Regions from separate parts of the Oxalobacter paeniformigenes genome, predicted to be linked through region 3. Evidence: predicted binding sites of a transcription regulator. Region 3 holds the regulator's gene; each other region holds the start of a gene.

Region 1 (10,861 bases), on a different contig from region 3:
GGCGAAAACCTGCCGAAGACGCGTTCCGGCAAAATCATGCGACGTCTCTTGCGTGTCATCGCACGCGGCGAGGAAATCACGCAAGACATTTCCACCCTGGAAAACCCTGCCATCCTCGAACAACTGCGCCAATCGTTGTGAGAATGCAAAAAAATGGCATAAAGATGAGGTTTTTCCTTATCTTTATGCTACAATGCGACGCTTCACAAGTAGTCCATTGCAGGAGAGATGGATGAGTGGTTTAAGTCGCACGCCTGGAAAGCGTGTATAGGTGAATAGCCTATCGGGGGTTCGAATCCCCCTCTCTCCGCCAGAACATAGTCCCAGACAGTCAAAAGACGTCTGGGATTTTTTTATCTTTCAATCACTTATGTGAGTTTATTGTCTCATAAGGTTTATTGTGGTTTTATAAAATCCATGTCTTTATGGTGGTTGCAATGATGGTTTCTTGAGTTCTAAAAGGTCACTGTATAAATTAACCATCATAAAATATGCCGAAGATAGCACGGGAACTGACTGCGATAGAAGTGAAAAATCTGAAAAATGGTGTTCATGCGGTAGGCGGTGCCAAGGGACTTTATATTAAAAAAGCAGGACGTCAGGCTTACTTCTTTTTGCGTTATACCGACATCACGAAAAAACGTCATGATTTCAAGATTGGAAACTATCCACAATGTTCACTGAAACAGGCACGCATCGATGCGCATGAACAAAGAAAAAAGATCAATGCAGTGCAGAATACTGTCGAATAGCGCAAACTGGAAAAGGAACAGTTGAGACAGAAATTGTTCAAAAGGTGGAACTGGATACCATAACATTTGAGCAGATCACGCTTGAGAGTGCATGACAGAATAGTGAATGGATGCTGGTGCCAGAATGCAAAGGCGAACAAGGTCGCCACAGATTCTGAAGAAACACGTTTTTCCAATTCTGGGTGGTGAAACCATCGCGTCGGAAGATATCCGCAAAAATATGGAACTGATCTGGCAATTCATTCCGGCAATCGCAAAAAAACCAGAACCTATATCAATAAGATATTCCAGTGTGCGATAGTCTTGCATAAAGGATAGAATCGGGAAAATCAGGCTGACATGCATGGTGCACTGGGCGTATTGATGGGATCCATGCAGAAGCACCGGAAAGCAAAGGGAAATTTTGCTGCCTGCTCTGTAAAGGAATTGCCGTTACTGATGAAGCAGATACATGGCTATCTATCCATGTCAGCAAAGGCAGTCGAATTCAGCATACCGATGGCTGCCCGTTCACAGGCAGTCAGACTGGCGCGTTGGAAAGAATTTGATCTGTAGAAGGGAATATGGGTCGTTCCCGTGGAACATGACAAGATCAAAATACCCAAGCGCGACAGAACCCTCTTTATATCCAGTTACGCTATCAAATTGCTCGAGAATCTGGTGCGCTATCCGGAATCGCCTATGTCTTCACCTGCAATCAGGAAACACATTTATCGGATGATGCCATGAGAATGCTCATTGATGGATTGCATAAAAAGTGGCCGGATTGATCCGAACATGTGCGCAGAGCGAGGCAAACCATGACGCATTACAGTACGCTGGACAGCGTGTTCGACGTGCACGACGTGGGCAAAAGATGATGAGCTGGGAAACAACCGTCTGTTTGATCTGGAAGCAGTGGAACTGTGCATGGTACACGGGAAGTACTATGCCTATCAGGGAGCCTATGACCGAGCCAGGCTGCCAGGAGAACGCAAAAAATCATGGAAGCATGGGGCAAGTACTGCTATTCACTCGTGAAATAACCACGTGATGGGGGCGGCAGTTCATCATGATTTGGTTATTTTTAATGATAAAAATATGTTTAAAAAATGTAAGAAACTGCTATAAAATAACAAGAGTTTTATGGTTGAATAAGAATTCAACGTCTAATCTTAAAGGCGAATTTCAATGGGGGATATTGCTTTCTGTGTAATACATTTACGAGAAATTTAAAAGACCCTACTTCAGCGAAAGTATTTTAGTGTGACATGTAAATATTAAATATTCTTGTTGATGTATTAAGGTTAAAGGATTATTATGTTAGGAAAAAGGATTTTTTTATACTTGTTTTTATATTTAATTTTGAATATATCCTATGCGCAACGTATGCCGACTCTGGGAGAGGTATGGTCTAATGCCGAAAGACGTGTTTATGAAAATGAAATATTGCGTCAGCAGGCAATACGAGAAGAGATGGAAAATGAACGTTTGAGGCGGCAATATCAGGAAGAAGAAAATAGGAGACAAGAACTCCAGCGAGTCAATTACCAGATTCAGCAATTAATGATCAGTGCAGCGGGTGGTAATGCAGCTGATCAATATACATTAGGAAATTTATATTTTAATGGGCAATTTGTGCAACCAGAACCGCAAATAGCTGTCTATTGGTGGCAAAGATCAGCAATACAGGGATATGCACTTGCCCAATCCTCGTTGGGATATGCCTATTTCGTTGGAGTAGGAATTTCGCAGAACTATAAAGAAGCTGTTTATTGGAGAACAAAGGCAGCGGAACAAGGAGAACCCAACGCACAGACAGCCTTGGGTAGTATGTATATGTCTGGGCAAGGCGTAAAAAAAAATCCTAAAAAAGCAGTGTATTGGCTGAAAAAAGCAGCAAAACAAGGTCACGCTATTGCGCAAGAATGCTTGGCATGGGCTTATTACGATGGAAATGGCGTCCCCAAAAACAAGATTTATGCTTATGTTTTGTTTAGTCATGTTGCAAATAGTTCTGAAAATGCAAAAAATGGGTTGCTAATAGTTAAGAATGCAATGACACAAGAACAAATCATGCATGCACAATCTATATCAGTTTATGACATTTTGAAATAATTTACTATTGATATTACGCTGTAGATTAGTCTGCTTGTAAAAGCAAAAGGAATCAACAAATATCGATTATTTGGCATTTTTGTTTGCCTTTCAGGAATGCATGGTATGTATCCGGAAAATGGAAAGGAGATGTTGGTGGCGATTAGTGCATGTTCCATTCAATGAAAGATGGTAATATTTTATTTTAGAACCTGTAACGCATTCTGTGGATATATCAGAGATGGGCAGAAATTCTTTCTACTTTCAATTGCGCTTTTCTGTTGCGGAATCAGCATAGCACCTTTCTGGGACGATTCCATGATAGCCAGCCATACGACCGTGATGACAACATCGATCCGGGAACATTGTATAGCGTTGTGTCGCTTTCCAAGCCACAGATTAAGTCGCTAGTACAAGCAAAAGAAACCGCCAAAGATCAGTTTTCTGGCGGTCTTTTTTTTGGAAAATCTTCCAAAGACGGTTTTTGGGATAGGCTACTCCCCTTCTACTGACCGCAAAATGGTTCAGTCTGTGAATGATCGTTTCAAGATCGGTACAAAATTTCTGCACAAATCGTTATTATCTTTTTATGCCGCTGTTGTCCCCCGGTTTACGCAACCGGTGGTGATTTTTCGCAGGCGTCCTGTGTCAGTGGGCGATCCACTGGATGATCTGGCGGTATATTTCGCCGTTGTCACCGTCCGGCGTAATGCCTTTGATGTGGAGAATGACGCCGCAGGCGGCTCATGCCACGCAAGGTCGAAACAGGTGTGGCATGGATGTCGGTGATGTCGTCGGTTGTCAGATAATCGGTCATTTCGCCAGTTCATAGTACAAGGTATTGTGTGTCGTCATACTGTGCAGCAGCGCTTGCAGTACATGCGGGCGAAGGATGCTTTGCAGGATGTGTCAGGACGTATGCCGGAGACTGACGTTTACAGGTTGGCAGAGCACAAGTGCTTGTATTTTGTCGCGTGTTTTCCGGAAAAGGTTGTTTTGTATGTGTCATGATCCGGTTATGACGGATACGATGAACTAATACGGTATATCGTAATATGCCACGCATGCGCTAAAACATGTTGCAGGCGAACCGGATGGGGTGGTATTAGGCAGATTGCGGCAGGCATGGAAGGGATATCGTGCACCCATAACCGAAAGCACATGCAATGCTTACGCATCCCCGGTTCCGAATACCTGTTTTTGATCGGAATGGCGGGATTGCCTTTATTTTCAGAAAGATAGCCAGCAACGGGCGCAAAAAACAATAAGCTGGACAAATAAGGGCGTTATACGCCTGATATGGCATTTTATGATGTTACAAAATGTCTTGGCATAAGACAACATGACTTTGCATATCTGAAATGGTCATGGTTGCTTATGGAAAAGAACATTGCGGCTCGTATAGGACGCAATATCGCGCAAGCCAGGAAAGCCGTTCGCCGGACACAAGCCGATGTCGCCGAGAAGCTGGGGATCGATACGGGCTCCTTGTCGAGAATGGAGCGTGGCATCATCATGCCCAGTATCCCGACGCTGGACAAAATCGCCGATGAACTGGGGGTCGCGTTGTGGCAGTTGATCGGATCGGCTTCGTCCAGTTCGGTTGTGATGGCGGAAAACATAATTGCGCAGCTGGAAAAGCTCGGTCAGGCCGAACGGCTGTTTTTGATGGAAGAAATCGAGCGCTGGGTCGACAAGCTTTCGTCGTGTGCATCTTCCTCGCGTCAGGATACCGAAGAATAGTGTTTGACGGCAGCCGACTTGTTTGTCGTCGTTTTTACCGATGCCGAGGCACCGGAGGCGGCAGGCGTTTCTGATTGCGGATACTGCCGTTTGTCCACTTGGTATTTTCTCTCCGTTTTTTCTTCTTTTTAGGGTGTCGATGCTGCCGGTCATGGCGGCAGAACCTTTCGCATGTTTGCGGTCGTGTCCGCCATATACGCGGGGATGATATAAAAGGATGTCGCAAGCCGGATGAAGGCTGTGGATCGTCACGGTCCGGGATGTGTTTCCATAATGGAACGCACGTATTCGGAGCGTTTTTGTATGCGAAACGGTTTGTCGCATACACGCCATATGATGTATCTGTTCATGCAGATGGTATGTACATGAAGTGGATGGCAAGGACGCAGGAATCCGGAAACAGGCTGTCTTGCATGAAAAAGATACGTTTGTTGCTTGCCGGTGGTTTTGCCTCGGCTGTATGAAAAAGGACTGGCATCATGAAAAACAGAAAACTTCCCTGTGTTCCGAAACATATTCTGAAGGCGCACAAGGTAAATGAACCCGGAGATCACCGTTTCATGGCGGCGGCGCGTCTGTTGCAGGCGTTGTGGCGTGAGGAAAGGAATTTGCCGATTGGAAGTTGTCATGACAGCCGGAATGGTCTGAAAGAAATCGGCAGCCTTATCAGTGAAGATTGCGGATTGAAGGGAAGAAATTTTCTGACGCCGGAAATCGCTGCACTGGCGTACAGGGAATATGTTTATCAGGAAACCGGTGCGCTGATCGACGAGGAACGACTATGGATGAATCTGTTGTCCAGTCAGCCGTTGTGCTTCAATCTGTTCGGAGAACTGAAACTTGATGACGAAAAGGCTAACCGGTTTTTCAGGTATCTTTTTCCGGATTATGTCGAGAGTGTGGAGGGAATTTATTTCGAGCATTCTCCGGCGCGTGGCGATCCGGATTATACCGGCGATTACACGGCGTTCGATGTGCTCGTGGAATGTGTGACGACAGGTGGTGAAAGCGGACATATCGCCCTCGAGGTCAAATATACCGAATCCATGGCGGAAGCTGCGACGCGTCCGAAAGCGCGCCACGATGAATTGTCGCGTCTTGTCGGGTTGTACAGGGATGCCGATGCGGTGGCGTTGCGTGCAAGTCCGATACAGCAACTGTGGCGCGAGCATATGTTGAGCCGGGTGATGGTTTGTAACGGGCGTTACGATACCGGCCGGTTCGTCGTTATCTATCCGGCGCAGAATGATTTGTGTGAGCGTGCTGTGGCACGTTATCGTGCACATCTGGCGTCCGATGATCCGGCAGTTTCCGGGTTCGGGGCATTGACGCTGGAAGCATGCATTGACGCCTATCGTATGATTGGTGAACCGGATCTGGCCGATGCATTGTACAGCCGGTATCTGGATTTCGGACGGGTCGAACAAGTCGTTTTCGGCGAGGCGCAAACAGGCGGTTTCCCGTTTGCGAATCGGGCGTGATTGCTGTACGGGTATCCAGTGTGAAGAATGGACGATAGCGATCGTACCGTGACGGATCGACACGTACGGTCTGTGTAATATTCGGAGAAGCTATGGTTTTTTCGCCAGACGGTTGGCCCAGCAACGGATTTGTTCCAGCAGAAAAAGCCGGTCGCTTTCAGACAATGGTTCCAGCATGGTGATGATATCGTCGGCCAGCGCCGTTGTTCCGGAAGAGACGCTGTCAAACAGCCTTCCCAGCGGTTTGTCCAGTACTTTGGCGATGCGATCCAGTGTGGCGATACTCGGGCAAACGATACCACGTTCGATACGGGAAAGCGATACGGTATCGATTTCGACTTTTTCTGCGATTTCCGCTTGTGTTTTTCCTGAGGCCTTGCGGACTGCGGCGATATTTTTACCAAGCCGTGCAGCGATGCTGTTACTCATAAATTAGCCTTGAACTGTCAAGTAAGAGCAATTTATGCTGTCTTGGTGTAGCGGTTTTTGTAATATCGCAAAATGTCTACAATAGACATATTAGATATATTTTATGTGCAAAATTCGCAATTTTATGGAAATTTGGCGCTAAAAAAATGATAAATCGACAAGGTTTTCAGCAGTTTTTCCTGATTTCTTTGGATACAGGACGTGCTTTTTTATGGTATTGGCAGGTATCGTGGAAAGCATCAGAGGCGCAGGCAAATTTTGCCGCATGCGGTACATGGCAGGGATGACGGCGGTTTATCCAGAACATGGCACGGTGCATGACAGGACATGCAGCGGACCGGCATTTCCCATACCTGTTTGCCGGACGCATACAGTGAAAGCCGTTCTGCGGTTTGCAGTGCATCACAGCGGCGGCAGGCGAACAAGGCAGTCGAGATGACAAGCATGGCATCCGGATACCGCGCAAGCCACTTTCCGGCAACATCGCCATATTTCCCTCGCTGGATATCGCGTCGGTAACGGTGCAATTCGTCGACATGTTGCCATTGTGTGCCATATACAAGCATACGTTCGAAACGGCAGTCCGGACAGCGGTAAGGAATTTCAATCGTCATGGTATCGGTGGAATTGGTTTGGCCACACCATAACATGTTCGTTTGAGGAAATCACCCGGGTTGTGCTTTCCGATTGTGTCCGACGATCATCCGATCCGTTCGGCATGGCATTTTCACAAGACAAATAACTGTATATAATCACAGTATTTCGCGATGCCGGTGCAAATGGAGTCTGGCGAAGCAAGCCGGTTTTTGGCAGCGGAAGCGGTTTGTGCGGAGAAACGGATGGAGCGGTGTATCGCACTGGTCGATTGCAACAATTTTTTTGTATCTTGCGAGCGGGTATTCCGACCCGACCTTGAGGGGCGTCCTGTCGTTGTGCTCTCAAGCAATGATGGTTGTGTCATTTCGCGCAGCAATGAAGCCAAGGCACTTGGTATCGGTATGGGGGTACCCTGGTTCAAGGTCAGCAGTGTACCGAAAAATCGTGAAGTCATCGTATTTTCCAGCAATTTCCCGCTGTATTCCGATTTGAGTAACCGTGTCAAGCGGCTGTTGTCGGTTTTTTCTCCGGTACATGAGGAATACAGTGTGGACGAGTCGTTTCTGGATATGACCGGGCAAACGGATGTCCTCAAACAGGCGTTTGCCATTCGGGAAACCGTCTGGCGTGAAGTCGGCATACCGGTCTGTGTCGGCATCGGACCGACCAAAACATTGGCGAAGCTGGCGAATTTCGTGGCAAAGAAACATCCCGTATCCGGAGGCGTTTTTACCTGCGATACGCTGGATATGGTGCGTAAGCGGGAACTGTTGTCGGGAATTCCGGCAGGAGAAGTATGGGGAATCGGCCGGCGGCTCTCTCGTACTCTGGCAGGAATGGGGATCGGAAATGCCGCACAGCTGCATGATGCCGATATCCGGATGATGCGTGCGCAGTTCGGTGTGACGATGGAACGGCTGATTCTTGAGTTGCGTGGCGTTTCCTGTCTCGATATCACGCAAGTCAGACCGCCCAGACGACAGATACTGTCGAGCCGATCATTCGGAGTGCGTATTACCCGTCTGGACGATCTGGAAAACGCGATGGCGTTTCATGCAGCCCATGTTGGCAAACAGTTGCGTCAGGAAAAACTGGTGGCAGGTATGGTGCAGGTTTTTCTGGAAACCGATCCTTTCAGGTTGGACAAGCCGCAATATCACCCCTGTTTTTGCATGCCGTTTGCAGAACCGACAGATAGCACTGCGGAAATCAGCCGGTATGCCATGCATGGATTGCGACGGATATACCGCAACGGACATGAATACCGAAAGGGTGGGTTATGCGTCAGCGAATTGTCCTCTGCCGACAGTGGCTGTTCCGATCTGTTTTCGGTGGGGGGAGAAAAAAGAAAGCGGATCGATGAAATCATGGATACCATCAATGCTCGCTTCGGAGACGGTACGCTGCGTTTGTCACAGGACGACAGACTCAGCCGGCGATGGATGCCAAAAAAGGAAAAGGCCTCGCCGCGTTATACGACATCCTGGGATGATTTGCCTGAATGTGGCGAGCCGGCAAATTAGCGGCATGCACGGTATGCATGGGATAAAATACGGAACAGACATCCGTGACCGTTGTATCGGAATGTATGGGACGGGAAAGACAATTCGGGGGATTATGGGGGCGAGTGAATGGAGACATGGGTGATCGTGACAGCCGTCATTGGGGCGGTAGTAATCGTGTTTCTGCTGGGTGTCCTGAAAAAATGGTTCGGCAAAAGCCGGATCGTCAACGAAGTCAAAAGCGGCGTGCAATCCGTACAGACATTCAGAGAACAGTATCCGACACCACAGGCATATGAAATCCACGTCATCCGTGAATTGCGCATACAAGGCGCTGAAGAAACCTTGCTGAAAGAAGTGTTGAAAGAAGCGTATGATGAAACTATCGCGCAATCGCACAGAACAGGCGAGGATCCGGCGCACTTTGTCGATCGCTGGCTGTATTCCATCGCTGCGCCGAAACGCTGGGATTTCATCGAAGGTGTCTTGCCTTACTATTTCCAGCTGGTACAGGTATTGCTGGAAAAAGGATTGCGTCCGACGCCTGTGATACGGCGGTGTGGCGGCAAACAGCCGTTCATACAGATCGTCGAATCGGAATTTATCCGGGGAACTTCGCCTCAGGATCTGGTCGACAAACATTTCAGAACATAATGATATGATATTGCTGCCGGTTGCTGTGATGGCAAACCAGTATGTCATCAATGTCCGGTACAATACGGTTTTATTCCCCCATTGAACAGGAAACATTATGCAGGAAACACAAGTATCCACAGTTGTAACCGATGATTTCATCCAGTGCTGGCAGGCAGCGGGACGTCACCTGCAATGTCAGGTGGAAGGCGGTCCGGTATGGATACGCGCCCATCTGGATCAGCCGTTTATGGAACATCTTTCGTTCCGTCTCGGCAATCAGCTGTTTTTTGTCCGGATCGAGGATGCGGACGGTCAGCTCAAGACACCGGGTTCTGAAGCGGCCTTGCAGAAAATCGCGGAAAAATGCAAAGGACATGCCTGTATCATGCCGATGCGATTCTCGTTCGGATACTGGTTGCCGACGGAAAAAGGCTGGGGACTGCTTTCCCTGAAAGATCGCAAGCCGGTCAATCCGCCAGATCTCGTCACCGACGAAAAGATCGAAATGACAGATTGGGAATTGCATGATTTCGCCGTTCAGGTCGTTCGCAAGAATCTGGTCGAAAGTGGGGAACAGGTTACGGCATCGAACAGCAATCCGGAATTGCAGCCATCGATCTGGATGGGTGGCGACACAGGGCTGCAATGGGTTGTCGTGCAAGCTGTCCGTTATCCGCAGGAAGCGAAAATTCCAGACAATATCCACGAAATCGAGGCCGCATACAAGGCAAAAGGCGCCAGAGGCAATTTCGCTTATGTCAGCTTCGCCAATGAAAACCAGCAGCGTGATACCCCGCTGAAAGAAGGTGAAAAACCCCTGCCGATTTATCGTGGCGAAAAAGCATTCGTCAGCTATTCAGGTCTGCTCGACATCAATGAGTGATCGATAGCCATTCCTGTCTGCAAATCTCCCGTTTTGCTGACGGGAGATTTTTTTATGTCCTGATGGCGTGATGTGCATGGAGTGTGGTGAAGAGGCAAAGGCGGGCCTGTCACGTTATCAGGACATGTTGCCGGAACGTTCATATTGCATTTCCGGCGATTCACTGAAAGATTTTAATGTTGTTGGTGAATCGTTTGTTTTGATAGCGGAAAAAGCGGTTTTTTTATGGAGAACATCGGCGATGGAATTCGGGAAACAGGATGAAAGTTGCTGTGGGAACGGATGAAGGAAACGCCTGTTTGATTGCCAGGAAGTACAAATGATTGTACCGCAAGGAGAAAGGTGTACTGTTCACGAAGTGGTCCACAGGAAATGGAGATAAAGAGGTTTATGGAGCACTATCCGTGATGGTGTGCAGATGACGGAAACTGCGGCCGGAAGATGAAAAAACACCTGCAAACAGTAATGTTTGCAGGTGTTTTTTCTTGATTAGGGTGATGTGAAACACATTATGGCAGGATGTCTTGCACGCGGAATGTTTTTTTACAGTTCGTTACAGATGAATGATGGAGATGTCCTCACCGGAAGCGGTGTCGTTTCTTGTGATGGGGTGATGGTAAGCAGGTCATTGTGATATTGCCTGAAGGGCAGGTGAAAGAAAAAAGTACTGTTTTTTTATACAGTATGATAGACTGTATGTATTGACAGTATTTCGTGAAAGGGGAGTACATGAACGGCATTGTTTCGGAAATCATGGATACG
Region 2 (10,861 bases), on a different contig from region 3:
AAATGTCATGTAACGGAATCAACCGCAAACAGTTCAGGACTGTTCAATACAGTTCTGCTAAACACTATTTAGCGGACATGTTTGTTTATGCCAAAAAAATGAAACAAATGCAACAAAAAAAGTACCCTACCTCATCCGGATTTCACCGGAAAATTTCCCAAAACCGGCTCACATAAAGTACATGAATATAAAAGATTTTTTAAAAACATTATGTTATGCGCACATCAACATCCGCCAATAGTGTTTACCGGAATTTTCCGGACACGGACAGACTGCCACACAATGTTGCATGAACGAAACAGTCAATACACTTTATACAATTTTTAATCTACTTCGCCCAGAACGGCAACAGATACAACACGATCCCCAGCACCCCCGTTCCCAGCATCACATGGATAGGATCGACCTTGCGCCAGCGACGCAAAACGACGAGCGCCGCGCCGAAGATGAACACCGCCACCCAGTCCGTATGGGGGAAATCGGCGAAAGACGGCGCCGTTTCCTTGTGCCAGAACGCCAGAAACACGATCGCCAGACCGGCGAACGCGATCATCGACACCACCGCCGCCCGCAACTGCAACAACACATTCCTGACCATCCGGAACCCGCGGAAACGGTAATAGGCGAACGCCAGCGCCAGCACGATCAGGCACGACGGCAGCACACAACCGAACGTCGCGACCAGCGCACCCGGAATACCGGCGATATTGATGCCGACGAACGTCGCCGAATTGATCGAAATCGGTCCGGGCGTCATCTGCGAAATCGTGATGATGTCGGCGAACTCCGCCATCGTCAGCCAGTCGTGCACCTCGACCACCTGATGCCGGATCAGCGGCATCGCGGCATAGCCGCCCCCGATGGAAAACAGGCCGATCTGGAAAAAACACCAGAACAGTTCCAGATAAATCATGCCCCGTCACCCCGCTTTCCGTCAGCCTGCCCGTCGTCCGCCGGTTCTCCCTGAGCCTGTCCGCCCTCGCGGCGCGCCTTTTTCTCCTCGAACCGTATCCGGCGCAGGCGTTCGCCGTAAAACGTATCGATCACCCCGATCAGACCGCACACCACGATCACGGCAAACACATTCACATCGAGCAGCCAGACAGCGGCAAACGCCCCGACCATGATGAAAACCGGCAAAATCCGCTTGCGCGACACCACGTTTTTGCCCATCGTCCAGACCACATCGAGAATGATCGCCGCCACCCCGGCCTGCATCCCCCGCATCGCCAGCGCGACATACACGTTATGGCGAAACGCGGCATAAAACACCGACACCAGCGAGAGAATCAGCAAAGGCGGCAAGACCGTCCCGAACAGCGTCACCAGCACCCCGCGCAACCCCGCCAGCCGATACCCCAGCAAAATGGACGCATTGACCGCGATCGAGCCGGGCGCCGACTGCGCGATCGCCGTCAGGTCTAACATCTCATCCTCGTCGATCCATTGTTTTTCGCGGATGAACTTGCGGCGCATCAGCGGCACGATCACGAAACCGCCCCCGACCGTAAACGCGCTCAGCTGAAACGTCGTAATGAAAAGCTCCCAGAAAAACCGTTTGTTCCTGACCGTCATGCCTGCACTTTCCGGCATTTCCGTCCTGCCGGATACTCCTGTCCGATACCGTCCGGCAGCGCGACACCCGACCCGCCGGACACCCAAGCCGTAAACATAACCGCCATTTTGCATTTGCACAATCGGCACCCCGCTTCCGGAACCGTCGGCAAACGGCTGCCGCCCCCTGTTCCGACGCCCCCTGTTTCGCGGTACGGCACCCGCACAACATCATTTTTTTTACCCTGCGTCGAAAACTGCCCATGCACGCAAGCCGATTTTGACAGAAATCGTCAAAATCCGCCAAAACCGCCGATTTCACGTGTTCTGACGGCAAAACACCCTTTTTTCCAGCGAAAAAGCAAAAATCGCTTTGAGCACAAGGCAAGCCCTGTTATCATGGCGTCCGTTTTGAAAACCGTTTACACGAGCCATACCGGAATGTCCAAAAACATCACCCGCAAACGCAGGATCCTGCCCTGGATCGTCGCCTTTCTGACCCTGGTGCTGGTCATCATCAGCAAGACCGCCTATTCCGCCGGTGAAACCGACTTCCGGCAGGGCATGACGCACTACAAAAACCGCCAGTTCGATCAGGCATTGCCATGCCTTGAAAAAGCCGCCAATGCCGGCAACACGGACGCACAGGCGATGATGGGCGTTCTCTACTTCCGCGGCAACGGCGTCAAGCAAAACGACAGCGAAGCCGCCCGCTGGTTCGAAAAAGCCGCACGGGCAGGCAATCCCGACGCACAAACCTTCATGGGCGTCATGAATCTGGAAGGACGTGGCGTTCCGAAAAACGAACGGCAAGCCCTCGTCTGGTTCGAAAAAGCCGCACGGGCCGGAGAAACCAACGCACAAAATTATCTGGCGACCGCCTACATGAAAGGACAAGGCACCACGCCGGACACCGCCAAAGCCATCTACTGGTACACCCGCGCCGCGAAAGCGGGCGACGCCAACGCCCAGAAAATCCTCGGCGCCCTCTACCTCAACGGTCATGACGGCGTCACCAAAGACACCGCCAAAGCCAGACAATGGCTGAGAAAAGCCGCGGATCAGGGCGATACCGACGCCGAACAACTGCTCAGGCAAATTCCATAAACCGGCAGGCGCCGGCATCGCCTCCGGGCGTTGCGAAATCGCGCCATCCCCTGCACAATCCCGCGGAAACACCATCCATATCAATGACAAAACCGGCACGGGACGCCACACTCCCGTACCGTTACCGAAACAACCAGACGCCATCCACAAACAAGATGTCCACACCAGTAAAACCGGCTCGTACCGGCGGCAAACGCACACGGACGAAAAACGCGAAAACGGCAGCCGGACAAGCTGACAACATCACCACCCCCGAAACCATCCGCCTGCACCTGCCCGAACCGGCCATGCCCGACTTTTGCGGCAAACGCGTGCTGGACATGGGCTGCCGGGACGGCTGGCACTGCCGCTACGCCATCGAACACGGTGCCATCGCCTGCACCGGCATCGACGCCTCCGAACCCCACATCCGGCAAGCCCTGCGCCACAACGCATCCTTCTGGACGGAATACCGCTGTGCCCCCCTCGAAAACCCCGGACTAAAACCGCAAACCTGCGACATCGCCCTCTGCGCCTACGCACTGGACGAACACCCCGATCCGCAAACCGTACTGGCACACATCCATCGCAGCCTCATACCCGGCGGCACCCTCGTGCTGTGCGCCAGACACCCCCTTCACACCGCCACAGGCACACCCGATACCGCAACGGACAACAACGACACATCCGCCGCCACCCTGTTCGCCCGCTACTTCGACGAAAGCGAACGCGCGCCCGCCAAAGGCAAACCCGCCCCCTGCCGCCACCGGACGACCGCCACCCTCGTCAACCGCGTCATCACCGCCGGATTCACCCTGACCGGCCTCTCCGAACACGCCCCCGTACCGGCGCACACCGACGACACCCAAACCCCCGTCCCCGCCTCGCCCGCCGCCCTCGTCATCACCGCGAAGCGCACCGGCTGACACCGGCACACCCCCTGCCGGACAACCGCATCCCGCCCCCACATCACGGCAACCGGCCGCCCCTACCCTGCATATCCTCTCCCGCATCACGCCCCCTTCACCGCCATCCGTCAACTTTCCGGCAAGCAGCATATCCCGGTATAATCCAGCCTGCACCCAACCCGTCATCGCCCATGCCAGCCAACCCGAAAACGATAAAACGTCCCGCCCGGACATACCTGTATCGTACAGTCGCCCGCCTGCTGACCGTACCCGCCTGCCTGCTGACCGCCCTGGCAGCGCCGCTTGCTTTCTCCACCGCCTCGGCAACCGATACACAAACCGTCTATACCCCGTCCGGAAAACCGCTGTTCGCCATCACCTTCCTCGAGAAAGGGCAATACTTCTCGCAGGCCGACCCACAGGAAGACTCCCCCTCGCTGTGGAACATGAACGCGCAACAAAAAAACGCCACCCTCACCGCCCTGTCGCTATGGGCCGAAACACTGGGCCCCGGCAGCGCCAACACCACACCCCTGCAAATCGAAGTCGCCACCAATAACGACTTCAACGCCTCGGGCGGCGACCTCATCAGCGGCGGCATGACCGGCACCGAAGCCCTGCTCACCCAGAACCGTCCCCAATCCTTACCCGCCTACTTCATCATCGGCCAGATGGACTTCAGCTACGCCAGCCACTTTTCCCCGATACCCGAAACCGGCGGCACGGATTATATCGGCGTTGTCTATCACGAAATGGCACACCCCCTGGGCATCTTCTCCGGAGTCGAGCAAGACACCGACAACACATGGAACACACAGCGCATCACGCAATGGGACACCCACCTCTACGACCGGAACGGCACCCGTCTGCAACAAGGCATGACCATCGGCCATGACACCACGGCGGATTTCGTCGTCGGCTACGAGATCCAGAGCGGCGTCACCTTCCGCGGCACACACGTCTCGCAGGTACTCGACGCCACCATGAACCCCGGCAACCCGCTCCAGAACGGCCTGCCCATCGAAGGCTTCGAAGGCGACGGCACCGATGATTACCTCGACCTGTCGCACATCGAACTGGAGCACAGCCTCATGAGCCACCAGAACTGGCGCAACTACACCACCCTCATGGAAGCCGAACTGGCGACCCTGCAAGACATCGGCTACACCATCGATCGCAAAAACTTCTTCGGCTTTTCCGTCTATGGCGACGGACTGACCCTGACCAACACCCAAGGCTACTTCGCCCGCAACGCCACCGGCACCGGCTGGCTCGAAGGACAGGAAAACACCGCCACACTCGGCGTCGGCCTGCACATCTACGGCAAAAACAACACCATCACCCAGGCCGCCGACATCCTCGCCGGCGGCACCGCCGGCACCGGCATCCGCATCGACGGCCTCGGCAACACCCTCACCATCGCGCCGGACATCACCGTCGCCGCCAACGGCGACTACGGCACCGGCCTGCTCGTCGCCTACGGCAAAAACCAGCACATCACCAGCCGCGGCACCCTCACCGCCACCGGCACCGGCGGCATCGCCGCCCGCTTCGACTTCGGCGACAACCTGCTGGGCAACGACATCGAATACCGCGGCTCGTGGATGGCCAACAGCTTCGGCAGCGACATGGCCGTCGATGGCGACGACATCAATGGCCTGCCCCTGAACCTCGACGGCGCGATGGTCACCTCCTTCGACGTCACCGGCGCCCTCGCCGGACAAACCGCCGCCATTTACATCGCCGAGAATGCCCTCGTCAAAAACATCCACATCATGAACGGCGCGACCCTCTCCGGCGACATCGTCTCCGAATGGGACGCAGACAACCCACTGATACAAAGCAGCATGGCCGCCGCAGCCGGCGACGACCTCACCACAACCCTGTCATTCGGCATGAAAGCCGATGACGACGGCAACGCCACCACCGATGGCGACCCGGATTTCTCGCTGGCCTACACCGGCAACATCACCGGCCCGAAAAGCCTGCACATGACCCTCGACGGCGGACACCTCACCTTCAACGGCACCGCCGACATCCTCGATGTCACCCTCGCGGAAAACACCACGCTCGACGGCAACGCCCTCTACCGCCTGAACACCGTCACCAGCGCCACCACCGGCGACACCGGCGGCACCTTCACCAACCGCGGCACCCTCACCAGCACCGCCCGCACCGGCTACATCACCATCGACGGCAACTACACTCAAACCGCGAGCGGCACCCTCGCCACCGGCTTTTACGGCGACGGCACGACCGACACCCTCGCCGTCACCGGAAACGCCACACTCGACGGTACACTGGTTCTCGCACCGCAACAAAGCTACTACACCGGCACCGTCACCCCCGACACCGCCGCCACATCCGTCATCACCGGCGCGACCACCCTCACCGGCGCATTCTCCGGCACCCGCATCGACCTGTCGCACTTCGCCTCGCCGACCCTCGAACTGAACCTTGCCAACGGTGGCAGCGCCGTCACCGCCACCCGCAGCGCCACCGCATACAGCCGCTACGCCACCGGCGACGACCGCTCCCTGGCCCGCATACTCGACGCCAACGCCGACCATGCACAAGGCGACGCACAAGCCCTCTACGCCGCCATGGACTTCTCCGCCGCCGACGGCAGCGCCCTGCGGCAAGGCTACGCCTCCCTCTCACCCGCCGCCTACGGCCAAAGCGCGCTCGCCTCGCTCGCCCTCGAGCGCCACCTCTCGCAAGCCATCCTGAACCGTCCCATCCTGCCATCCGAACCGGAAAACCGCGAAGGCCGCCACCTCTACGCCATCCCGCTGGCCGGCCACATGGACGCACATGACGGCGGCGACGGCTACCGCAGCAACTACGCCGGCATGATCGCCGGCGCCGACATCACCCGCGACGGCATCACCGGCGGCGGCTACCTCGCCGCCATCCACCAGTCCATGCGCGACAAAAACCACAGCCGCATGCAAGGCGAAGGCATCTGGGCAGGCCTCCACGGCAAGGCAGCCCCGGCATCATGGCACGGCTGGCAACTCACCGGACTGGCGCAACTGGGCATCTTCAACGCCGACATGAACCGCACCGCCACCATCGGCGACTACACCCGCCGCACCGAATCCGACTGGACACAAGTTTCCGGCAGCGCCATCGCCCACATCGGCCACGCCTTCACCCCCGCCGACAGCCTCACCCTCATGCCATACCTCGGCGCGGACTACGCCTTCCTGCACACCCCGTCCATCCGAGAAAGCAAAGGCGGCGCAGCCCGGCTGTCCATCGACTCCGAAAACTGGCAATCCCTGCAAGCCGTCCTCGGCATCAGCGCCGAAACCGCCGGATACCCCGCCGCACGCGCCGGCTACACCCTCAAAGGCCATGCCTCGCTCGCCTTCCGCCACGAACTGCTGAACGACCCCGGCGACGCCACCGCACATTTCACCGACCTGCAAGGCGACTTCACCCGCGACATCCGCTTCGCCACCCGCAACAGCTTCACCGCATCCGCAGGCGTTTCCTACACCGCCCCCGACGGCACCGCCCTCGACCTCTCCCTCGCCACCGACCTCGCCCCGGGACACGGCACATCCGTCGGCGGCTACGCCCGCATCCAGCACCCCTTCTGAACGCACCGCCATCCCGTCCCCGACTTGTCCCCGTTTCCTGTGGACAACTCCGTGAACAGCACGGCTTTTCCCTTGCCGGACAGGGACTTGCACCCGCTGCCTGTTTTCATGGCATTTGCCCTCTTCATCCGGCATCACCGGTCGCCGCATTCCAGACAAAACACCCGTTCGGATACCGGAACGGGCGATCCGCCGGCAACGGCACGAACTTTCAGCGGACATCCCACCGGTATCGGAAACGCTCCGGCGACATGCCGCAACAACGCAACCTGCCGCGCTCCCCCGTATCGACCCTTTCCCGTCCGCACACCACCGGCAATCCGGCCCGTGCCGAACAACCCGCGACACGATCGTGCCATCCCGCACCCGTCCCATTCTCCCCGCCCGTTGCCGTCCGCCGCGACAAAACGGCAAGTTTCCCGCACAGGCGCACCCTTCACGCACACCGCCCGAACGGTTAGAATCAACGTTTGCCCGCAAGACCGAACCGGAACCGGAAACCATGCCATCCCGCCATACCGCACGCGCCCTGCGCTCCCTGTGCCTCGCCACCCTCATCGCCCCCCTGCTGGCGACAATACCGGCAGCGCATGCCATGACGGACTGGCCCGACCCCTACCGCACCACCATCGCTGGCAAAACCACACCCGGCGCATTCCAGTGGCAAACCGAACTCGACCGCGCGCTGGAAAACGCCGCACAAGCCGCCGCAGACCCCCTCTTGCGCAACTTCCATGCCTCGCGCTTCGTCCATGGCCCGGCAAACAGCACGAACTGGCACCTCACGCGCCTCAAATACGAACAGGCCGCAACCGAAGGCGACCGCGCGGCGCAATACTTTCTCGGCCTGATGTACCTCAGCGGCAAAGGCACCGCCATCCAGCCCGACAAGGCCTTCGACTGGCTCTTGCAGGCCGCGCGGCAAAACCTGCCGGAAGCGCAATACTGGCTCGCAGACTGCTACGCCAGAGGACGCGGCACGCTCCAGAGCGACCGCGAAGCCGTGCGCTGGTACGCAAAAGCCGCCGAAAACGGTCATGCCGTCTCGCAAACCGCCATCGGGCTGGCGCTGCTCTACGGTATCGGACTGGAAAAAAATGAAAAAGAAGCCGCCGTCTGGCTCGAAAAAGCCTCCGTCGCCGGCAACGCCCGCGCACAGTTCTACCGTTTCCGCCAGCTCGCCAACGGACTGGGCGTTCCCAAAGACCCCGAACGCGCCGACCACTGGCTGATCCAGTCCGCCGAGGGCGGCTGGCAGGAAGCCCGCGTCATCGTCGCCGCCCGCGACATCCTGCGCTACAACGAACGCAAGGACAACCCCGAACAGGCCACCCGCGCCGTCGTCTGGCTCGGCGAAGCCGCCACCCGCAACGACCGCAACGCCCTGTACCTGCTCGGCACCCTGTATTACACCGGCACACTCGTGGACAAAAACGACTCCCTCGCCGCAGAATGCTTCCTGCGCGCCGCCCGGGCCGGACACTCAGACGCCCAGCGCACCGTCGGCGCACTCTACGAAAACGGCATCGGACTGCCCAAAGACCCCGCCAAAGCCTTCCAGTGGTACACCGAAGCCGCCAAAAGCAACGCCCCCGCCGCCCTGCTCGCGCTCGGCAACTGCTACCTGAGCGGCACCGGCACCCCCCGCGACCTCCCCAAAGGCTTCGCCCTCATCCGGCAAGCCGCACAAGCCGGACTGCCCGACGCCCAGTTCCGGCTGGCCCAGTGCCACGAAACCGGCACCGGCACCCCCGCCGACCCCGAAGCCGCCCGCCACTGGTACACCGAAGCCGCCAGAAACGGCAACCCGCAAGCCAAAGCCCGCCTTCAGACACCGGGCGGCAAGTAAGGCCACTTCCGCCACACCGACCCGCTCCCGCCCGGCACGGTTCGCCGGAAACCATTTTCCTGTCCACCACCGCACCCCGACCTTCCCACCCGCCAGCCCCCACATATCAGACACGGCACGATACGACATGACATCGCATGCGCATTCCCTTGCGCCGCCCTCATCGCCGCCGCACCGCCGACCGGACTTTCCCCGCGCACCCGCCACCATCCATGCACGGCACGACATCACACGCCCTTGCCTTCCCGTCCGCGCTCCATCACTCGGAAAAACATGGCAAACCCGCCATCTTCCACCACACCATACCACCGCCCCGCCACCCCTTGCCCTCACCCGCACCTGCGTCTAAAATACTGTATATAAATACAGCTATCGAAGTATTGGAGGCAACATGACCTTTCCCCTTCCGCACACCGACCTGTCGGGCACCGAAATCGACCTGAACGACATCTTCAACATCCGCAAGCATTCATGTTTTCTCTTCCGTGTACGGGGCAACGCGATGGACGGCATCGGGATCATGGAAGGCGACACCGTCGTCACCGACCGTTCGATCCCGCCGCAAAACGGGCATGTCGTGCTGGCCGTCATCGACGGGAAAATCATCATCCGCCGCCTGAAAAAACACCCTTTTTGCCTCCTCGCCGAAAACCCGCGCTTTTCCCCCATCCGTCCCGTCGAAGGGCAGGAAGTCCGTATCTGGGGCGTCGTCACCGCCTGCCTGAAAAAACTGGTCTGAGCGCGGCGGCGACCGTTCCGGCAGACCGCCCCCGCGATTTTCCGCCTTCTTCCGGACGGACAGCATCGCCATACCGCCCCGCCCGCTGCCGGGCACCGGAAACGCACCGAACAGCACACGCACGATTTTCCGCCCATCCGCATCGGAAAACACGGGAAAAACAGGCGATCTGCATCCAATTCACACAAAAACCCCTGTTCCGCAAAACCGTACACGACATACCGCCCACCTGCCACCGGCGCTATCCGCACGCAACCGAACCCTCCGTGCCATCGGCAAACCATCCGCGAACCGCCATCCCCAACCGCCCTGCGGCACGACCGCAGGTTTCCTGTACCGGCGGTGCATACCAGCGAGGCATAAAAAAACGGCAACCTGTATCGGTTGCCGTTTTCATATTCGCCTGTCGTGCGATGCGTCCGTTTTCACGCGCCGGTTTTCGCCAGTTTTTCCATATAGACGAAGCGCAATTCCGGTGTGACCTGTTCCTCGCGGAAGCGACGGTATCCCAGTCCTTCGTAGAGGTTCATGTTACGGATGCTGATATTGCTGGTGAACAGTTCGTAGCGCGGTTTCGGGCATGATTTCTCGATGGCGACCAGAAGCTGCGTGCCGATACCGCGGCCCTGTTTTTCGGGCAACACCATCAGCTTGCCGATATACAGCGTATCGCCGTCTTCATGCGCCCTGACCGAACCGATAATGACGCCCGCTTCATCCACCGCCTTCAGGATCGTGCCGTGCGCATATTCCTGTTCCAGATCGGCAAGGTTCTGCGTCAGGGGGGCGATCCCCTCGTTGCCCAGCAATTTCGCCTCGCTGCGGAACGCGCGATACTGCAATGCCAGAATCACGCCCAGGTCTTCAGGCTGTGCTTTCAGAATCCTCAAAACGAAATTCCTTCCAAAAAGAAAACCAAAACGCGAATATAACCCTAAATTCATGAAAATAAAACCGAAATATCGTTTTTTTTGCGCAAATCCCCGTCAGGATTCCCTCGCCGTCCATCCGCTCACGCCCCTGTTCTCCCCATATCGTCCCGATGCGCCAGACTGTCGCCGCCGCCATGCATCGGTGCAAAACTTCCCTTCGTCCGCCATCATGGTCAAACCCCGCC
Region 3 (10,861 bases):
ACGGTTCATGTGCGGTGTATCAGGCACTCAGACTGATCGCCCAAACGCACAACAACAAGGCTGTGGCGCATGCGGCAACGGAATTGTTGTTGCAAATGCCGGTGGGGTATGCGCGAAAAGGGTTTACCGATACCGGAAGCGGTTTTCATTATTTTCCGTATGAACGGACACTGGATGCCATTCTTTCGATCCAGCCTTCTGGTCTGACGGCGTCGCAAAGGGAAAAATCGAAAGAGCTGGTGGAAAAATATAAAAACAAACGGGCGGCATTTGTCGATGATTATCTGGACAAGTTCGACTGGAACCGCCTGAGTCCGTTCGGGGACTGACATCGCGTTTGGCGGACAGAAACAAAAGCCGGTGCCTGAAAGCACCGGCTTTTGTTTCATGGATACGTTCAGAGAATATCCGCTGCGTAGTCCGCCAGTCTGGAGCGTTCACCGCGTGCCAGCATGACGTGCCCGCTGTGTTCCCATCCTCTGAAACGGTCGACGACATAGGTCAGACCGCTGGAGCCTTCGGTCAGATACGGGGTGTCGATCTGTGCGATGTTGCCCAGACAGACGATCTTGGTTCCCGGACCCGCGCGGGTGATCAGCGTTTTCATCTGTTTCGGTGTGAGGTTTTGCGCTTCGTCGATGATGAGGAACTTGTCCACGAAGGTGCGTCCGCGCATGAAGTTCAGGGACTTGATCGAGATGCGCGAGCGGATGAGTTCCTGGGTCGTGGCGCGTCCCCATTCGCCGGCGTCGTTGTCTGCCTTGGACAAGACTTCCAGATTGTCGTCGAGCGCGCCCATCCATGGCGACATTTTTTCTTCTTCCGTTCCCGGCAGAAAGCCGATGTCTTCGCCGACAGGAATCGTGACGCGGGTGACGATGACTTCGTTGTACCGTTTCATTTCCAGTACCTGTGTCAGCCCGGCGGCAAGCGCCAGCAGGGTCTTGCCGGTACCGGCTTGTCCCACAAGGGTGACGATGTCGATATCAGGGTTCATCAGGATATTGAAGGCGAAATTCTGTTCGCGGTTGCGTGCAGTAATGCCCCAGACGTTGTTTTTGCCATGGGTATAGTCATGCAGGGTTTCGAGAACGGCTTTTTTGCCTTCGATTTGTTTGACTTGCGCCTGAAACGGTGTTTCACCGGCTTCCGGTTCGAGATAGACGAACTGGTTGACGACCATGGACGATACCATCGGCCCGCTGATACGGTAGAGGGTCTGGCTGACGCCGTGATGGTCGTTTTCATGCCAGGTTTCGATATTCTTGCCGTGTTTTTCCCAGAAGTTGGCAGGCAGTTGCAGGGTACCCGGGTAGAGCAGGTCGGAATCTTCCAGTACCTGATCGTTGAAGTAGTCTTCCGAGGAGAGACCCAGCGCGCGTGCCTTGATGCGCATGTTGATGTCCTTGGAGACCATGACGACGGCGCGTCCCGGATGTTTGGCGCGCAGTGTCATCATGACGCCGAGAATCTGGTTGTCGGCCTTGTCGGATGCCAGATTTTCGGGTAGCGGGCTGGCTTCCATGTTTGTCTGGAAGAAAAGGTGTCCCTGCGCCTCGCGGTTGCCCAGTTTGTTCAGTGGAATGCCTTCGGTCAGCAGGACGCTTTCATCCACGTCGGCGACGAGCAAATCCAGCGTCCGGGTGACTTGCCGGACGTTGCGGGCGACGTCTGACATACCGCGTTTGTGGTTGTCGAGTTCTTCCAGCGTGATCATCGGCAGGAAAATATCATGTTCCTCGAAACGGAACAGTGAGGTCGGATCGTGCATCAGGACATTGGTGTCCAGAACGAACAGTTTCGTTTCTCCGGACTGGCTGGCTGCACGGCTCAGCGGCGATTGCAGGGTGGTTTCCACCAGTTTTTTGCGGGGTGGACGTGATGGCGGTTTGGCTGCCGACATGGCACGGCGCGGTTTTTCCGGAGCGGCCACGGCGGCTTTGCGGGACGGTGTCGTTTTGCTCGTGCCGTCTCCTGCGGGAACGGTTGTCTGCGTAACCGGCGGCTTTGCGGCTTTTGCCGCTTTTGCGGTTTTTCGGGCCAACGCTACGGCATCGTCCGGCAGCCGGGTTGCCGCGGCATCTTTCGGAGAAAGGGTATCGGCTGGTTTGGCAGGCATTTTGGGTAATGGCATCGTAACCTCGCTTTTTGTTTGTTGGTGTCCGGAGTGCAATCGTGTTACGTCGGGAAACCGGGACGGCGTTTTCCCTGCATGCTGCATGTTCAGCGGTCAAGTTCGCGTGCCGCTTCAAGTATTTCACCGATGTGGCCGGGGACTTTCACGCCACGCCATTCTTTCACCAGTTGTCCGTTCCGGTCAATCAGGAATGTGCTGCGTTCGATGCCGCGTCCGACTTTTCCGTAACGGGTTTTCGTTTTCATGACGTTGAAGCGGTTGCACAGCGTTTCATCAGGGTCGGAAATCAGCGGAAAGGGCAGGTCGAATTTTTTTGCGAAGTTTTCGTGCGAGCGGATGCTGTCCCGGCTGACGCCGACGATTTCGGTTCCCGCCTGCTGGAATTCCGGGTAATGGTCGCGGAAATCGATGCTTTCCGCCGTACAGCCCGGCGTATTGTCCTTGGGATAGAAATACAGGACAAGGTTTTTTCCCTTGTAGTCAGACAGTCTGAACGGCTTGATGGTCGCATCTGCCGTGAAATCGGGTATGGTCTGGTTGAGCTGGATGGTTTCTTCTGACATGGTCGTTTTCTCTTTTTGTTTTTCCCGGTGACGGTGCCTGTACGAATAATGTGCGCCGTATGGATATGATGGAAGTGTAACCGTTTTTTATGGATTTATCTCATTCATGACAAGCGCAAGCAAAACATTCCGTTCTTCGGCAAGCAAGAGGTTGCAGGTGCCGCAGGCCGAGCGATTGTTCATGCATTCGATGATGATGCCGTGTTCGAGCAGGGTGAATATCCAGTCCTGCGGAAGTTGCCGGGTATGCTGCCCGGTACCGAGTACGACGATGTCGGGCCGCCAGGTTTTCAGCGCGACAAGGTCGTCTATCGTCAGTGTATCGAAGGATGTGACCGGCCAGCGGACAGGTTGCATGCCCGGCATGGCGATCAGACTGTGCCGGTATGCGCGGCCGGCAATCACGATTTGATGGTCATCGTATGCGGAAATGCCTTGATGCAATGCGGTTTGTTCGGGTTCGATCTTCATAATGATATTGTGTGTCATGCGGCCTGATAGCGCCTCATGCTTTTTTTGCTTACCTAAACGGTCATAAAGTGATAGGCTTATTTATTTAGTGGTTTCAGTCTTGATTCAGTGTCGGGTATGAATCAGAATGATATATTGTCTGGTATCGAAGGGCACCATCCTTAAACATATTCCGGGAGCACAAAATGCACCTTATCAACAAATCGAAAAAGCTGGCAAATGTTTGTTATGACATACGCGGACCCGTTCTGGAAAGAGCGCGGCAAATGGAAGCGGAAGGCCAGAAAATCATCAAACTGAACATCGGCAATGTCGGTGCGTTCGGTTTCGAACCGCCTGATGAAATCGTGCGCGACATGATCAAGAACATGCTCAACGCCGCGCCGTATTCCGATTCCAAGGGCATGTTCGCGTCCCGGAAAGCGATCATGCAGTACACACAGCAGAAAAATATCGAAGGTGTGACGATCGACGATATCTATATCGGCAATGGCGCGTCCGAGCTGATCGTCATGAGCATGCAGGCCCTTCTGGACAATGGTGACGAAGTGCTGGTTCCGGCACCGGATTATCCGCTGTGGACGGCGGCGGTCACGCTGGCCGGCGGCAAGGCAGTCCATTATCTGTGTGACGAAGCCAACGACTGGATGCCGGATATCGCCGATATCGAATCGAAAATCACGCCGCATACGAAAGCGATCGTCGTCATCAATCCGAACAATCCGACCGGTGCGCTGTATCCAGACGAATTGTTGAAAAAAATCGTCGATCTGGCACGTGAACATCAGCTGATCGTGTTCGCCGATGAAATCTACGACAAGTGTCTGTACGATGGTGTCACGCATACGTCGATGGCTTCGCTCGCCAACGATGTGCTGTTCATCACCATGAACGGCTTGTCGAAAAATTACCGTTCCTGCGGTTATCGTGTCGGCTGGATGGTCGTTTCGGGCGAGAAAAAATACGCCCGTGATTATATCGTCGGTCTGGACATGCTTTCATCCATGCGGTTGTGTTCGAATGTACCGGGGCAGTTCGCCATCCAGACGGCACTGGGCGGTTACCAGAGTATCAACGATCTGGTCGCGCCCGGTGGAAGACTGGCACGGCAACGTGATCTGGCGTACAAATTGCTGACCGACATACCGGGTGTGACCTGCGTCAAGGCAAAAGCATCGCTTTACATGTTCCCGAGACTGGATCCGGAAATTTATCCGATTCAGGATGACAGGCAGTTCGCTTATGAATTGCTGGAAAGGGAAAAGGTCCTGATCGTACAGGGTACCGGATTCAACTGGATCGCACCGGATCATTTCCGTGTCGTGTTCTTGCCGAATTCGGACGATTTGACACATGCGATCGAACGTATCGCCCGTTTCCTGGAATATTATCGCCGCAAGTTCGGTACCGAAGAGCTGGCAATGAAAAAATACGGAAAAATCCGTCAGGAAAAGGAACTGAGAGTCGTTTGAAGCATCATTTGGTAAACAGGGAAATTTGGTAAAAAAAGGAAATATGAAGCCGGTTAAAGTTGGAATTCTGGGATTGGGAACCGTCGGTTCCGGTACCTTCAATGTACTGAAACGGAATCAGAAAGAAATCAGGGGGCGTGCCGGTCGGAACATAGAGGTCGTCATGGTTGCCGACCGCAATGTGGAGATGGCACGCAAGATCGTCAACGGTGACTGTGAAGTCGTCGCTGACGGCAATCTGCTGGTGAACAATCCCGATATCGACATCGTGGTGGAACTGATCGGCGGTTATGGCGTCGCAAAGGATTTCGTTCTGAAAGCCATCGCCAACGGCAAGCATGTCGTGACGGCCAACAAGGCATTGCTGGCTTTGCATGGCAATGAAATTTTCGAAGCTGCCCAAAACAAAAAGGTGATCGTGGCGTTCGAAGCTGCCGTTGCTGGCGGTATTCCGATCATCAAGGCATTGCGTGAAGGGTTGACTGCCAACCGGATCGAATGGATCGCCGGCATCATCAACGGTACGACCAATTTCATTTTGTCGGAAATGCGCGAAAAAGGACTGGATTTCGATACGGTTCTGAAAAATGCGCAGGAACTCGGTTATGCTGAATCCGATCCGACTTTCGATATTGAAGGGTTCGATGCCGCACACAAGGTCACGATCATGTCGTCGCTGGCTTTCGGTATTCCTGTCCAGTTCGACAAGGCCTATGTCGAAGGGATCAACCGGCTAGAGGCGATCGATATCAAGTATGCCGAACAGCTGGGGTATCGTATCAAGTTGCTGGGTATCACCAAGCGGATGAAAAACGGTATCGAATTGCGTGTCCATCCGACGCTGATTCCGTCCAAACGCCTGATCGCCAATGTGGAAGGCGCGATGAATGCCGTGCTGGTTAACAGCGATGCGGTCGGCGCTTCCCTGTATTACGGCAAGGGTGCAGGTTCCGAACCGACGGCATCCGCCGTGATCGCCGATCTGGTCGATATCGCCCGTCTGGAATCGGTCGATCCGGAGCACCGTGTTCCCCATCTGGCTTTCCAGCCGGATGCATTGACGAATACACCGATACTGCCGATGTCGGAAGTCACCACCAGCTATTACCTGAGAATGCAGGTCAAGGATCAGCCTGGTGTTCTCGCGGATATCACGCGTATTCTGGCCGACCTGAAAATTTCCATCGATGCTTTCCTGCAGAAGGAACCAATGGAAGGGGAAACACTGGTCGATATCATCATCCTGACGCATATGACACAGGAAAAGAATATGAATGCCGCCATCGAAAAAGTGGAAAAATTATCCACCGTGATGGGAAAAGTGACGAAAATACGACTTGAGGAATTGATGTAATGTCATTCTTAAATTAGTCTAACGGAAGGTTCAGGATTGGCTGACAGCCGGTGACGGTATGCCAATATTCTTTCCAGCAGGTTTCTTTGGGAGATAGCCATGTTCAATAAAATCATGATTCCGACTGACGGTTCGGAACTTTCAACTGCCGCAGCGCTCGAAGGTGTCGCTTTTGCGGCGGACAACAAATCCGAGGTGGTCGGTGTGTATGTCGCGCCTGAGTACCAGTACCCGGTATACGTCGAAATCATTCCGCCTACGTATCCGATCGAGGAAGAATATGATTCGATGATGCGCAAGGTCGGCATGGAATATCTTCAGCCGGTACAGGAAGCGGCAAAACAGGCCGGTGTTCCTTTTTCGAGTATTGTGCTGTTTTCCAATTCGGCGGGTTCTGCCATTGCCGATGCGGCGAAGGAACAGAATTGCGACCTGATTTTCATGGGGTCGCATGGCCGTTCCGGACTCGGACAGCTGCTGTTGGGGAGTGTGACGACAAAGGTATTGAATCTGTGCCAGATTCCTGTACTGGTTCATCATATCCGCAAGAAAAAATAATCGTATTTTTCTTTAAAAAAAACGCCATACAGATACCGTATGGCGTTTTTTTGTATGAGCGGTATTGGTATGACAGGAAGCGAAAATGTGTCATGTCGTACCTGTTGATGGATAGCTGGGGGCAATTCCTGCAAAAAAAATCCCGGGAATATCCCGGGATTTCTGACAAGGAATGCAAACCGGTCAGATGTGTTCGCCGAGTACGGAAACCGTGATATCGACAACGACGTCGGAATGCAGTGCGATGGAAACAGGGAAGTCCCCAACAGTCTTGAACGGACCCTGTGGCAGGCGAACCTGAGCCTTGTGGATGTCGAAGCCTTGTTTGGTAAGCGCTTCGGCGATGTCGAAGTTGGTGACGGAACCGAACAGACGGCCATCGACGCCCGATTTTTGCAGGATCTGGACGGTCAGACCTTCCAGTTTTTCGCCCTGTGCCTGGGCAGCTGCCAGTTTTTCGGCAGCCGCTTTTTCCAGTTCGGCGCGTTTTGCTTCGAATTCCTCGATGGCGGCTGCAGTTGCACGGCGTGCCATGCGCTGCGGGATCAGGAAGTTGCGTGCATAGCCGTCCTTGACCTTGACGACATCACCCAGATTGCCGAGATTGCCGACTTTTTCCAACAAAATAACTTGCATTTTTTTCTCCAATATTCTCTAGATTGACCGGCAAAAATCAGGCGGAATGCAGGGAAGTGTATGGCAGCAGGGCCAGGAAACGGGCGCGCTTGATGGCCGTATCCAGCTGACGCTGATAGTGTGCCTTGGTGCCCGTCAGGCGTGCCGGCATGATCTTGCAGTTTTCCTGGATGAAATCTTTCAGGGTATCGATATCCTTGTAATCGATCTGTTCTACGTTTGCTACGGTGAAACGGCAGAATTTCTTGCGTTTGAACAGTGGGTTCTGCTGTTTGCGTTTGTCCTTGTTTTTGTTCTTGTCGAATTTTTTACCAAATGCCATTTTCGGCTCCTGTATATAAAAGGTTTGGCCTATTCAATCGATGAAAAGCCGGTGATATGAAACAGAAGATTCCTGCTTTTGAGACTTTTTGCCGCCAGAAAACCCGTGAAATGGTAAAACGGACCGGTTTCCAGTTTTGCAAACGATTCCGAAATATCGCCGATCACGATGGCAGGTATTTCGAATTCGACGTTCCGGCCGATTTCCGCTTCCCACTGTTGGGAACGATGCCACAATCGGGTTGCGATGACCGGTATGCCTGCCGGAGTGTATCGTACCGCTTCGCGTTCGATGATTCTGGCAGTCAGCCGGAGGCGGTTTTCAGCAGTCAGGGAATTCTCCTGTCGCGGTTTTGTCAGGCTGAAGCGGTCTGTTCTGCCGGGGCAGGGGCTGCCTTGGCGGATTCTTCCTTCTGTGCCGATTTCATCATCGGGGAAGGACCGGTTTCAGCATGTTTCATTTTGACCGTCAGATGACGCAAAATGGCATCGTTGAACTTGAATGCGGTTTCCAGTTCATTCAGGGTTTCGCTGTCGCATTCGATGTTCATCAGAACATAGTGGGCCTTGGCGAACTTGTTGATCATGTAGGCCAGCTGACGGCGGCCCCAGTCTTCAACACGATGGATTTTTCCGCCGCGCGATGTGACATTGTTTTTGTAACGTTCGATCATGGCCGGAACCTGTTCGCTCTGGTCAGGATGAACGATAAAGACGATTTCGTAGTGACGCATGCATACTCCTTTTGGACGTTAAAATAGCCCGCCCCGGCGTCAAGTCAGGTGCGGGAAGAAGAAAATCCTGCAATTCTACCGCGTTACGTATTTATTGGCAATATATGCTATACCGGCCCGTTTGGCGTTTCCTGAAAAACGCTGTCGAATCGGTGGAAAAACAGCACTTTCTCTTTTAAAATACTGGGTAAATGAACAGACTATAAAAATTTCCAGTCAAATATTATCAGTCGTTTCCATTCTTACGAGGGCCTTATGATAAAGCTGACCGCACGTCAACAGGAAATTCTGGAACTGATTGTCCAGTCGATCGACAAGACAGGGTTCCCGCCGACACGCGCGGAAATCGCCGCCGAACTGGGATTCAAGTCCGTCAATGCAGCAGAGGAACATTTGCAGGCGCTGGCAAGAAAAGGCGTCATTGAAATGGTTCCGGGTATTTCACGGGGTATCCGTCTTTTGCATGACGTGGGGAAGATAACACTTTCCGAACCACAGAAGCAGGAACAGTATGCGGTTCCGCTTGTCGGGCGTGTTGCGGCGGGTTCGCCTATTCTGGCCCAGGAGCATGTCGAGAAAACCTATTTTCTGGATCCGTCGCTTTTTTCGGAAAAACCGGATTATTTGTTGAAGGTCAGGGGATTGTCCATGCGCGATATCGGTATTCTGGAAGGTGATCTTGTCGCTGTCAGGAAAACGGAAAAGGCTCGGAACGGGCAGATTGTTGTGGCACGTCTGGGGGATGATGTGACGGTCAAGCGGTTCCGCAAGACCGGTCAGATGATCGAACTGATTTCCGAAAATCCTGACTTTGCACCGATCCGGGTCAATACCGATGCGGACGGTTTCAGGATTGAAGGACTGGTTGTCGGGCTGTTGCGTACCTGGCAGTGATTCATTCCCTTTGTCCGGTAGTCAGGCGTTTTTCGATTTGTCGTGCGATGCCGCGCAGAATATTCACTTCTTCCGTTTCAAGACCGCTTCGCGAAAACAGCCTTTTGAGGCGTGGCATCAGTTTTTTTGGATTGTCCGGATTCAGGAATCCGATGGCGGTCAGCGCTTCTTCCAGATGGGTCAGCATGCCGTGAATCTGTTCGACGGATGCAGGTTGTCCATGGAAACCGACGGGGCTGTTTTCCGTTACGGATGTGTCGTTTCGCAGTAGTGCGATCCGGCTTTCATAAGCCAGAACCTGAACGGCCTGTGCGAGATTGAGGGATGAGTAAACCGGGTTGGCGGGAATGTGGATGAGCGCCTGACAGGATTCGACGGCATCGTTGGGCAAGCCATAGCGCTCGTTTCCGAAGACGAGTGCACAGTTGATCCGCACGTCCGGCAAGACGGTTTCGGCAAATTTTCTCGGCGTCAGGACAGGGGGCGAGAATTCGCGTAACCGTGCCGATACGGCAGCAGCGAACCGGCAGCCGTCCAGCGCTTTTTCAATGTTGTCGACGATTTCCGCGTTTTCCAGAATATCCTGGGCACCGCTGGCGAAAGCAATGGCTTCCTCATGGGTGAGGACATTGTCGAAGCGGGGACGCACCAGTACAAGACGATGGAATCCCATGGTTTTGATGGCGCGTGCCGCCGCGCCGACATTGCCGGGATGGCTGGTTTCGACAAGGACAAAACGCAACGAGTGAAAAATGGATGTGTCGGTTTCTGGCAGGTTCATTTACAATATAAAGTTTATGAAAAAACAAAACGGCATATTCCGGTCATGTCCTGTTTTTTTTGCCGGTTTGTCCGTTTTCGGTGAATCATTATGACACTGTGCCTTTTTTTCCGATATGGCCGGTGACGTTTTTATACGAATACGCTATGCAACCAATGCTTAATACGGCGGTAAAGGCGGCTCGCCTTGCCGGAACGATCATCAACCGCGCTTCATTCGATCTCGAACAGATCGCCGTCGAACAGAAAGAACAGAACGATTTTGTCACGGAAGTGGACAAGGCAGCAGAGGCGAAGATCATCGATGTGCTGCTTTCTGCCTATCCGTCACATGCCATTCTGGCTGAAGAATCGGGTGCCTCGAACGGCATGAATGACGAAAGCGAAAATGTCTGGATCATCGATCCGATCGATGGAACGACCAATTTCATGCACGGTTTTCCCTGCTATTGCGTATCGATCGCATTGCGCCAGCGGGGTGTGATCACTCAGGGCGTGATTTACGACCCGGTTCATAACGATCTGTTCACCGCGTCGAAGGGCGCAGGTGCTTTTCTGAACAACCGCCGTATCCGTGTCAGCAAAACGGATCGTCTTTCCAGGGCGCTGATCGGAACGGGCTTTGCAGGCCGCAAGAAAAATCCCGAAGCGCTGAAGGAATTTCTGCGTATGTTCGAAACCATGACGATGAATTGCCAGGCTGTTCGCCGTCCGGGTTCCGCTGCACTGGATCTGGCTTATGTGGCATGCGGTCGCTATGACGGTTATTACGAAAAGGCGCTCAATATCTGGGATATCGCTGCCGGTTCGCTGCTGGTATCGGAGGCAGGCGGTATCGTGGCCGACTTCGGCGGAGAATCCGGTTTTCTGGAATCGGGAAATATCGTGGCAGGTACGCCCCGGGTCTTCGCACAGATGTTGCCACTGTTGAAAGCAGCCGA

The links. The regulator LexA, encoded in region 3, represses DNA repair genes until DNA is damaged. The targets are predictions, from matches to a motif close to ACTGTATNNNNATACAGT.
Region 1: a site for LexA is predicted at 7,223-7,240, ahead of NAI64_RS08445 (Y-family DNA polymerase). Genes of this name have one in related genera too.
Region 2: a site for LexA is predicted at 9,358-9,375, ahead of NAI64_RS02120 (LexA family protein). Genes of this name have one in related genera too.

What each region holds. Positions count from the first base shown of each region.
Region 1 is NZ_JAMKYL010000008.1:39,878-50,738, forward strand. Features, by position in the region: gene acs (acetate--CoA ligase) at 1-141, shown strand, start outside; tRNA gene NAI64_RS08400 (tRNA-Ser) at 223-313, shown strand; gene NAI64_RS08405 (Arm DNA-binding domain-containing protein) at 528-752, shown strand; gene NAI64_RS08410 (hypothetical protein) at 1,092-1,307, shown strand; gene NAI64_RS08415 (tetratricopeptide repeat protein) at 2,052-2,849, shown strand; gene NAI64_RS08420 (hypothetical protein) at 3,523-3,645, opposite strand; gene NAI64_RS08425 (helix-turn-helix domain-containing protein) at 4,206-4,571, shown strand; gene NAI64_RS08430 (PGN_0703 family putative restriction endonuclease) at 5,051-6,052, shown strand; gene NAI64_RS08435 (helix-turn-helix domain-containing protein) at 6,143-6,481, opposite strand; gene NAI64_RS08440 (hypothetical protein) at 6,721-7,095, opposite strand; gene NAI64_RS08445 (Y-family DNA polymerase) at 7,261-8,601, shown strand; gene NAI64_RS08450 (hypothetical protein) at 8,710-9,234, shown strand; gene NAI64_RS08455 (hypothetical protein) at 9,332-10,099, shown strand.
Region 2 is NZ_JAMKYL010000001.1:463,349-474,209, reverse strand. Features, by position in the region: gene NAI64_RS02155 (chromate transporter) at 329-913, opposite strand; gene NAI64_RS02150 (chromate transporter) at 910-1,593, opposite strand; gene NAI64_RS02145 (tetratricopeptide repeat protein) at 1,954-2,661, shown strand; gene NAI64_RS02140 (class I SAM-dependent methyltransferase) at 2,817-3,566, shown strand; gene NAI64_RS02135 (autotransporter outer membrane beta-barrel domain-containing protein) at 3,740-7,156, shown strand; gene NAI64_RS02130 (hypothetical protein) at 7,291-7,515, opposite strand; gene NAI64_RS02125 (tetratricopeptide repeat protein) at 7,659-9,005, shown strand; gene NAI64_RS02120 (LexA family protein) at 9,397-9,744, shown strand; gene NAI64_RS02115 (GNAT family N-acetyltransferase) at 10,170-10,634, opposite strand.
Region 3 is NZ_JAMKYL010000003.1:127,281-138,141, forward strand. Features, by position in the region: gene NAI64_RS05520 (SEL1-like repeat protein) at 1-329, shown strand, start outside; gene NAI64_RS05525 (PhoH family protein) at 398-2,134, opposite strand; gene NAI64_RS05530 (peroxiredoxin) at 2,224-2,700, opposite strand; gene NAI64_RS05535 (Mth938-like domain-containing protein) at 2,788-3,171, opposite strand; gene NAI64_RS05540 (pyridoxal phosphate-dependent aminotransferase) at 3,357-4,643, shown strand; gene NAI64_RS05545 (homoserine dehydrogenase) at 4,687-5,997, shown strand; gene NAI64_RS05550 (universal stress protein) at 6,097-6,555, shown strand; gene rplI (50S ribosomal protein L9) at 6,739-7,191, opposite strand; gene rpsR (30S ribosomal protein S18) at 7,229-7,513, opposite strand; gene priB (primosomal replication protein N) at 7,543-7,935, opposite strand; gene rpsF (30S ribosomal protein S6) at 7,869-8,246, opposite strand; gene lexA (transcriptional repressor LexA) at 8,502-9,140, shown strand; gene NAI64_RS05580 (RNA methyltransferase) at 9,142-9,921, opposite strand; gene NAI64_RS05585 (inositol monophosphatase family protein) at 10,077-10,861, shown strand, end outside.